Regions from separate parts of the Acidovorax sp. KPB24-03 genome, predicted to be linked through region 2. Evidence: predicted binding sites of a transcription regulator. Region 2 holds the regulator's gene; the other holds the start of a gene.
What was found. The regulator FNR, encoded in region 2, switches genes on or off when oxygen is low (the NO sensors DNR and NnrR bind a similar motif). The targets are predictions, from matches to a motif close to TTGATNNNNATCAA.
Positions count from the first base shown of each region.

Region 1 (5,415 bases), on a different contig from region 2:
TCGCTCGTGCCCGGGTGCGCGGCGATGAAGTATGGGATCAGGAACTGCTTCTTGCCCGCCTCTTCGCTGAACTGCTCGAACATCTGCTTGAACTTGTCATAGCTGCCGATGCCCGGCTTCATCATCTTGGTGAGCGGGCCCTGCTCGGTGTGCTCGGGCGCGATCTTGAGGTAGCCGCCCACGTGGTGCTGCACCAGCTCCTTCACGTATTCGGGCGACTTCACGGCCAGGTCGTAGCGCAGGCCGGAGCCGATCAGGATCTTCTTGATGCCCTTGAGCGCGCGGCCGCGGCGGTAGATCTTGATGAGCGGGCCGTGGTCGGTCGTGAGGTTCTGGCAGATGCCCGGGTACACGCAGCTGGGCTTGCGGCACGCGGCCTCGATCTCCGGACTCTTGCAGCCCAGCCGGTACATGTTGGCCGTGGGGCCCCCTAAGTCGGAGATGGTGCCGGTAAAGCCGCTCACCTTGTCGCGGATGTCCTCGATCTCCTGGATGATCGAATCTTCGGAGCGGCTCTGGATGATGCGGCCTTCGTGCTCGGTGATCGAGCAAAAAGTGCAGCCGCCGAAGCAGCCGCGCATGATGTTCACGCTGAAGCGGATCATCTCCCACGCCGGGATCTTGGTCGCGCCGTCGTGGCTGCCGTTCTCGTCGGCGTAGCTCGGGTGCGGGCCGCGCGCGTAGGGCAGATCGAACACGTAGTCCATCTCGGCCGTGGTCAGCGGGATGGGCGGCGGGTTGATCCACACATCGCGCGCCGTCGGGCCCTCGCCGTGGGCCTGCACCAGGGCGCGGGCGTTGCCGGGGTTGGTCTCCAGGTGCAGTACCCGGTTGGCGTGGGCATAGAGCACCGGATCGCTCTTGACCTGCTCGTAGCTGGGCAGGCGGATCACGCTGCGTTCGCGCGGCGGCACCTTGAGCTTGGCCTTGAGGTTCGGGTTGGCCACGAACAGCATCGGCTGGATGGCGGGGTTGGGCTCGGCGGATTTCGAGCCATTTTGCCCTTGCGCCCTAGTATCCATTGGCATGGATGCTATCGAATCAGGAGCATCCTCCTTGCTGCAGGTGCTGCCTTGGGCGGCGGCCTGCTCGCTGGTCGTCATGTAGGGGTTGACGTGCGCCTCGACGCGGCCGGGCTCGTCCACGCTGGTGGAGTCGATTTCGAACCAGCCCTGGCCGGTTTCGTCGTCGGACCGGCGCACGAAGGCGGTGCCGCGCACGTCGGTGATCTGCTCCACGGGCTCGCGCGCGGCCAGGCGGTGGGCCACTTCGACGAGCGCGCGTTCGGCGTTGCCGTACAGCAGCAGATCGCACTTGGCGTCCACCACGATGGAGCGGCGCACCTTGTCGCTCCAGTAGTCGTAGTGGGCGATGCGGCGCAGGCTGCCTTCGATGCCGCCCAGCACGATGGGCACGTCCTTGTAGGCCTCGCGGCAGCGCTGGCTGTACACGATGGCCGCGCGGTCGGGGCGCTTGCCGCCCACGTCGCCAGGAGTGTAGGCGTCGTCGCTGCGGATCTTCCGGTCGGCGGTGTACCGGTTGATCATGGAATCCATGTTGCCCGCCGTCACGCCCCAGAACAGGTTGGGGCGGCCCAGGGCCTTGAAGGCATCGGCGCTCTGCCAGTCGGGCTGGGCGATGATGCCCACGCGAAAGCCCTGCGCCTCCAGCGTGCGGCCGATCACGGCCATGCCGAAGCTGGGGTGGTCGACGTAGGCATCGCCCGTCACCAGGATCACGTCGCAGCTGTCCCAGCCGAGGCGCTCCATCTCGGTGCGGCTCATGGGCAGGAACGGGGCCGTGCCGAAGCGTTTCGCCCAATACGGGCGATAGCTGGTCAGCGGCTTCGCGGCGCGCGCGAAAAAGGAAACGTCAACGGGGGCGTTCATGGAGGGCAAGGCGTGGGGAAGCCGCGATTTTAGGCTTTTGGGCCTTTCCTGTCGAAACCGAGGGCCAAGGCGCGTGCCCGCGCCCTGCGCCGCAGGGGGTCAGCCGCGGGTGGCGAGCGGCCTGGCGGCGGTCTCGGTGCGCGGCGTGGCGGGCCCCGATCGGCCCGTCACCATTCGCCGGAGGCACGCACCCGCTGGTCCAGATCCGGTGCGGGCGGCTCGCCGTAGGGCGAGTGCAGTGCGGTGGCCCTGGCGGTCCAGGCGGTAGGAATAGCGGCCAAGGCGCCCTCCTCCACGCGGCCCGGCCCGTTGGCACCGGCCAGGGCAGCGGGAAACACCATGGCGTTCATCACGTGGGTCAGCGCAGCGGCAAGCATGGCGGGTCCTTTTCATGCGGGGTTGCCGCCAGCGTATGGCGGCGGGGTGACTGTTTCGTGTCAACGAAAAAGGGCCCGCCGAAAAGGGAGCCCTTTGTGTGCCAACGGCCACACCGTCGGGAAGCGAAGGGTTATTTCGCCAGCGTCAGCGTGCCCTTCATCAGCGCGGAATGGCCGGGAAAGGAGCAGAAATAGGCATACGACTCGCCGGCCTTGAGCGCCTGGGTGGAGAACGTCACCGAATCGCTCTCGCCGCCGCCCACGATCTTGGTGTGCGCGATCACCCGGGCGTCCGCGTCCTTCACGTAGTTCTTGGTGGCTCCGGCAGCGATGCCGTCCGTGGCCACGGCCTGCAGGTCGGCGGCCTTGCTCAGCACCCAGTTGTGGCCCATGGCGGTCTTCGGGAGCTTGCCCACGTGCTTGAGCTTGACGGTGAATTGCTTGCAGCTTTGCGGCACCGCGAGGGTCGCCTTGTTGAATTGCATCGCATCGTTGCCTTCGATCTCGGCCGTGCAGTCGGCGGCCCAGGTGGGGCCAGCCGCCAATACCAGGACCAGCGCCGCGAATTTCCAGTGGTTTGCCATGAGGTCTTCCTTCTTCATAAAACAGGTGCTTGCGCCTGGCGTTGCCGGGCTGCTCCATGCAGCCGGGCGAAGCAACAGCGCGATGCAGGGAGCGTATGCGCGGGGCCCCTGCAGCGCCTTGAGGTGCATCAAGCCTTGTGCCGAACGCCGTCCATGGAGCCGGCGTGCAGTTAAGCTCCGCCGCCCATGCCCTACACCGTGCGAACCCCCACCCACAGCGAACTGGTCATCAAGAAAAGCCGGTTCATCGGCTGCGTGCAGCCCATGGCGGACCGCGCGTCGGCCCAGGCCACCGTCGATGCGCTGTGGCAGCAGCACCCCGGTGCCGCGCACGTCTGCTGGGCGCTGCTGGCGGGCGGCCAGTCGGCCGCGGTGGACGACGGCGAACCCGGCGGCACCGCGGGCCGGCCGATGCTGGAGGTGCTGCGCCACCAAGACCTCGAAGGCGTGCTGGCCACCGTGGTGCGCTATTTCGGCGGCGTCAAGCTGGGTGCGGGCGGGCTGGTGCGGGCCTACACCGACACCATCGCGCAGGCGCTGCTGCCGGCCGAGAAGGTGCCGCTGCAGCGCATGGTGGTGCTGCAGTGCGAGGTGCCCTACGCCCTGGAGGGCCTGGTGCGCCGCGAGGTCGAGGCGGCCGGCGCCACGCTGGGCGAGGTGGCCCACGGCTCGCTGGTGGCCGTGCGCATCCAGTTGCCTCAGCCGCAGGAGGCGGCGTTCGTGCAGCGGCTGAACGACGCCTGCCAGGGCCGGATCGGCTGGATCGCGCCGTAGCGCCGCCATCGCCTGCGCCGAAAGTGCCCTGCACCTACAGGCCCCACCCTGCGGCCCGGGGACACTCAGCCATTCGCCACCCCTGAGGAGATCGACCCATGAGCCCACCCCTGGACGCCATCATCATCGGCGCGGGATCGGCAGGCCTTGCCGCGTTGCGCGAGGTTCGCAAACGCACCGACCGCGTGCGGATCGTCAACGATGGCCCCTGGGGGACCACCTGCGCGCGGGTGGGCTGCATGCCCTCCAAGATGCTGATCGAAGCGGCCAACGCCTACCACCGGCGCCACGCATTCGACACCTTCGGCCTGCGCGGCGGGGACGGCCTCTCCGTCGACATGCCTGCCGTGCTGGAGCGCGTGCGCGCCCTGCGCGACGAGTTCGTGGCGGGCACCGAGAAGGCATCGGCGGTCGGCGACCAGGGCATTTCGGGCCACGCGCGGCTGCGCGGCCCGGGCACGGTGGAAGTGGGAGGCAAGACCTACCATGCCCGCAGCGTCATCATCGCCACCGGCTCGCGCCCCATCATTCCCGAGGAATGGCTGGCGTTCGGTGACCGCATCCTGACCACCGACACCCTCTTCGAGCAGCCCACCCTGGGGCCGCGCATGGCGGTCATCGGGCTGGGACCGCTGGGCGCGGAACTGGCGCAGGCCCTGTCGCGGCTGGGCGTGGAAGTGGCGGCGTTCTCGACCGGGCCATCGCTGGCCGGGCTGTCCGATCCCGACATCCTCGGTGCGCTCCAGGGCGTGCTGAAAGACGAATTCGTCGTCAGCGTGGGCGAGGAGGCCCGCTTGCGCGAAGTTCCGGGCGGGATCGAAGTCAGCAACGGCAGCACCACGGTGGTGGTGGACCAGGTGCTGGCGGCCATGGGGCGGCGGCCGAACATCGAACACCTCGGCCTCGATACCCTGGGCATCCCCCTGGACGCGCACGGAAAGCCGCCCGTGGATGCGCGCACCATGCAGATCGCGGACCTGCCCGTGTTCATGGCCGGCGATGCCGACGACCGCCGGCCGCTGCTGCACGAGGCCTCCGACGAGGGCCACATGGCCGCACTGAACGCCATGGCACCCGAGCCGCAATGCTTTCGCCGGCGCACGCCGCTGTCCATCGTGTTCACCCAGCCCAACGCGGCGGTGATCGGCCAGGCCTGGAAGGACCTGAAAGAAGGCGAATTCGTGACGGGCTCGGTGAATTTCTCCCGCCAGGGCCGCGCGCGCGTGGCGCAGCACAACCAGGGCCGCCTGAACGTGTATGCGGAGCGCGAAAGCGGCCGCATCCTGGGCTCGGAGCTTTGCGCCCCCAGCGGAGAGCACCTAGCGCATCTGCTGGCGCTGGCCATCGACCGGTCGCTCACGGTGCAGGACCTGCTGCGCATGCCGTTCTACCACCCGGTCCTGGAGGAAGGCCTGCGCACCGCGCTGCGCGATGCGGCTTCGCACCTGCCCAGCGGCAGCGCTTCTGACCTGTCGGCCTGCTCCGCCTATGGAGCCAGCGCACTCGATTGAATATTCCGCACCCGCCCGGGCTTCAGTTCCGGGCGGGGGTGCCGAAAAAGGAGGGGTCTTTGCCTTCGCCTCGCCCCGAGGCCCCAACAGGAGCACCCCATGGATGTCGCGCTTTCCCAGTCGGTCGTCAACACCGCAACGGCCATGGCCAGCCAGAAGAATTCCGATGCCCTGAACATCCGGGTGCTGAAAAAGGCGCTGGACACGCAGGAGGCCTCCGCCACCTTGCTGATCGAGTCGATGAAGCAATCGATGCCCCAACCGGCACTGGCCACCTCCG
Region 1 is NZ_BAAJYR010000018.1:29,366-34,780, reverse strand. Features, by position in the region: partial or broken gene AC27KI_RS04965 (YgiQ family radical SAM protein) at 1-1,889, opposite strand, end outside; gene AC27KI_RS04960 (hypothetical protein) at 2,057-2,266, opposite strand; gene azu (azurin) at 2,398-2,850, opposite strand; gene AC27KI_RS04950 (IMPACT family protein) at 3,037-3,624, shown strand; gene AC27KI_RS04945 (dihydrolipoyl dehydrogenase) at 3,723-5,135, shown strand; gene AC27KI_RS04940 (YjfB family protein) at 5,235-5,415, shown strand, end outside.
Region 1: a site for FNR is predicted at 2,969-2,982, ahead of azu (azurin). Genes of this name have one in related genera too.

Region 2 (4,083 bases):
GCTTCACCTTCGTGGGCTACTTCGTGCCCATCCGCCAACTGTCGGGCGAGCTCCTGGCGATGCAGGGCGGCTGGCAGATCTTCTGGGTGCTGTTCTACGGCTTCGCCACCTACGGCAATGCCGGCTTCATGCGCGAGCAGGTGTGCAAGTACATGTGTCCCTATGCCCGGTTCCAGAGCGCCATGTTCGACCGCGACACGCTCATCGTCACCTACGACGACGCGCGCGGCGAGCCGCGCGGTCCCCGCACCAAGACGGTGGATTACAAGGCCCGGGGCCTGGGCGACTGCATCGACTGCACGCTGTGCGTGCAGGTGTGCCCGGTGGGCATCGACATCCGCAACGGCCTGCAATACGAGTGCATTGGCTGCGGGCTGTGCGTGGACGCCTGCAACACCGTGATGGACAAGATGCACTACCCGCGGGGGCTGATCCGCTTTTCCACGCAGAACGGCGTGGCGGCTCGCTGGGGCCGGGCGCAGATGCTGCGCCGCGTGCTGCGCCCCCGCGTGCTGGTCTACAGCGCGTTGCTGGTGGCGCTGTGCGTGGGGCTGCTGTCCAGCCTGGTGCTGCGCACGCCGCTTAAGGTGGACGTGGTGCGCGACCGCGCCGCGCTCTCGCGCATCGTGGCCGGTGGGCAGCTGGAGAACATCTACCGCCTGCAGATCATGAATGCCACCGAGTCCGGCCAGCGCTACCGCATCGGAGCGAGCGGGCTGCAGGGGCTGCGCGTGGCGTCCGACGCCGAGGTGGAGATCGGCGCGGCCGAGTCCCGCTGGGTGGCCGTGCGCCTGCAGATCCCCTACGGCTCCGCGCCGCCCGGATCGCATGCCGTGCAGTTCGACGTGCAGGCGCTGGGCTCGGGCGGCCATGTCGCCGAGAAGTCGGTCTTCCTGGTGCCGCGATGAGCGCCGCCGGCCACACCGTCACCGTTTCAGGCGCCAGACCGCTGTTCCGACCGCATTTCTTCTTTTCCTGTCAGGAGTGAACACCATGCCATCCCCTATCGCCGCCGCACCGGCTCCCCTTCCTTCGGCCGCTCCCTGGTGGAAGTTCGGCTTCGTCTGGATGGTCATTGCCGGGCCGGCCATCGTGGTCGTGGCGGGTTTCACCACGCTGTGGGTGGCGGTCGTGCGCCCCGACCCGGTGGTGGCCGAGGACTACTACCGCCAGGGCATCGAGATCAACAAGACGCTGCAGGGCGCGCCGAACAGCCTGGCCCCGGCCATGAAGGCGCGCAACCATGCGGCCACCCCCGTGCAGGACCAGCCGCGCTGAAGGCGGCCTGTCCGCACCACCCCCCGAAACGAGGAGACAAGCGCAATGTGGACCCAACGCCTCATGTGGATTGCATGGCCCGCCTTCCTGATGGCGGGCGTGCTGGAAATGCTGGTCTTTGCCCTGGTGGACCCACAGGACATGCACTGGTTCGGACAGCCGCTGGCGCTCTCGCGCGAGGGGGTCTACACCATCGCCTTCTTCGCTTTCTGGCTGGTGACGATGGCGTCGAGCGCACTCACCACGCTGCTGGCCATGTCGCCGTTCGAACTGAACCGCTGCCCCGTGCCCGTGACCGACCGGCCCGCCGACTGCGCGCGCCACCACCCGGGCGCATGAAATGCCAGCGCCGGTGCCGCAGGCCGGCCGCTCAGTGGCAGTTCTGCGAGTTCACGATGCGCTTGAGCGCCGCGGTCTCCAGGATGCGCACGTGGCGCTGCTTGACCTCGACGATGCCGTCCTCGACGAACTTCGAGAAGGTGCGGCTCACCGTCTCCAGCTTGAGGCCGAGGTAGCTGCCGATTTCCTCGCGCGTCATGCGCAGCACGAGTTCGGACTGCGAGAAGCCCCGGGCATGCAGGCGCTGCACCAGGTTGAGCAGGAAGGCCGCCAGGCGCTCTTCCGCCCGCATGCTGCCCAGGAGCAGCATCACGCCGTGCTCGCGCACGATCTCGCGGCTCATGATCTTGTGCACGTGGTGCTGCAGCGCCGTGACCTCGCGCGACAGCTCCTCGATGCGGTCAAAGGGCATGACGCAGACCTCGGCGTCTTCCAGCGCGACGGCGTCGCAGGTGTGGTGGTCGCTGACGATGCCGTCCAGGCCGATGATCTCGCCGGCCATCTGAAAGCCCGTGACCTGGTCGCGGCCGTCTTCGGTGGCCACGCACGTCTTGAAGAAGCCGGTGCGGATGGCGAAGAGCGAACTGAAGGGCTCGCCATTGCGAAACAGGGTGGCCCCCCGCTTGACCTTGCGGCGCACGGCCACGATGTCGTCGATCCGCTGCAGTTGCTGATCGTTCAGGCCCAGCGGCATGCACAGCTCGCGAAGGTTGCAGTTCGAGCATGCCACTTTGATGGTTTGCGGATTCATGGGAAAAGGCCTTTGTGGTGAGGGGAGGGCGGGCGGCCGGCAGGGTGGTAGAGCCCGGGCGAACGCCGGGCACCTGTCATGGATCAATTGTGGCAGCGTGCGCCTGCAGAACCCTTGACCCAGGTCAAGGGTTTCCCCCGGGGCCTGCGGCACATTGGGCAGGCACAAGGAAATCCCATGATCGCTGTCACCCCTGAACTCCTGCGCCGCTTCGACGTGCCCGGCCCCCGCTACACCTCCTACCCGACCGCCGACCGGTTCGTGGAGGCCTTCGGACAGGACGACTACGTTCTCGCGCTGCAGCAGCGCCGCCTGGGGTCGGCCGCCAAGGCACTGCCCTTGTCGCTGTATGTGCACATTCCCTTTTGCGAGTCGCTGTGCTACTACTGCGCCTGCAACAAGATCATCACCCGCCACCCCGAGCGGGCCGAGGTGTACCTGCGCTATCTCAGCCGCGAGATCGACCTGCACACGGCCCAGTGTGGCGTGGGCCAGGTGGTGAGCCAGCTGCACCTGGGCGGGGGGAGCCCGACGTTCCTGTCGGATGACGGCCTGCGGTCGCTGATGGCCATGCTCCAGCGCAGCTTCACGCTTGCGCCCGGCGGCGAGTATTCGATCGAGATCGATCCGCGCACGGTGGACGCGGGCCGGCTGGCGCTGCTGGCGGAGCTGGGCTTCAACCGCCTGAGCTTCGGCGTGCAGGACTTCGACCCCGAAGTGCAGAAGGCCGTGCACCGCATCCAGCCGGCCAGCCAGGTCTTCGACCTGGTGGCCAGCGCGCGTGCGCTGGGCTTCGAGTCCATCAACGTGGACCTGATCTACGGCCTGCCGCGGCAGACACCCGAGTCCTTCGAGCGCACGCTCGAGCAGGTGGGCCGGTTGCGGCCGGACCGCATCGCGCTGTATGCCTACGCCCACCTGCCCGAGCGCTTCAAGCCGCAGCGCCGCATCGTGCCGGCGGATCTGCCGCTGGCGGCGTCGAAGGTGGCCATGCTGTCGCAATCGCTGCGGTCGTTCCAGGACGCCGGCTACGTCTATGTGGGCATGGACCACTTCGCGCTGCCGGGCGACGCCCTGGCCGTGGCCAAGCGCCAGGGCCGGCTGCACCGCAACTTCCAGGGCTACAGCACCCAGCCCGATTGCGACCTGCTCGGCCTGGGCGTGTCGGCCATCGGCCGCGTGGGCGCCACCTACAGCCAGAACGCCAAGACGCTGGACGAGTACTACGACTTCATCAACCAGGGGCGCCTGCCGGTGGTGCGGGGCCTGGCGCTCACGCGCGACGACCTGGTGCGCCGCTCCGTCATCATGGCGCTGATGTGCCAGGGCGAGGTGCTGTTCGAGCCGGTGGAGCAGGCGTGGCTGATCGATTTCCGGCAGTACTTCGCCACCGAACTGCAGGCACTGGAGGACCTGCAGGCGCAGGGCCTGGTCGTGCTCGGCCAGGAAGGCATCGAGGTCACGGCCATGGGCTGGTTCTTCGTGCGCGGCGTGGCGATGCTGTTTGATCGCTACCTGCAGGCGGACCGCAACCGCGCGCGCTTTTCCCGCATCATCTGAAGGACGCCGCCATGCCCGACACCCTGGTCTGGACCGCGTTGGCCATGGGGCTGGCAGGCGGCCCGCATTGCCTGGCGATGTGCGCGGCGCCCTGCGGGGCGCTGGTGCGCGCTGGCGGCCCGGCCCACGCCGCGGCGGAAACGCAGGGGCGCAGA
Region 2 is NZ_BAAJYR010000285.1:77-4,159, reverse strand. Features, by position in the region: partial or broken gene ccoG (cytochrome c oxidase accessory protein CcoG) at 1-908, shown strand, start outside; gene AC27KI_RS19255 (FixH family protein) at 994-1,278, shown strand; gene AC27KI_RS19250 (hypothetical protein) at 1,324-1,617, shown strand; gene fnr (fumarate/nitrate reduction transcriptional regulator Fnr) at 1,649-2,368, opposite strand; gene hemN (oxygen-independent coproporphyrinogen III oxidase) at 2,546-3,928, shown strand; partial or broken gene AC27KI_RS19235 (sulfite exporter TauE/SafE family protein) at 3,940-4,083, shown strand, end outside.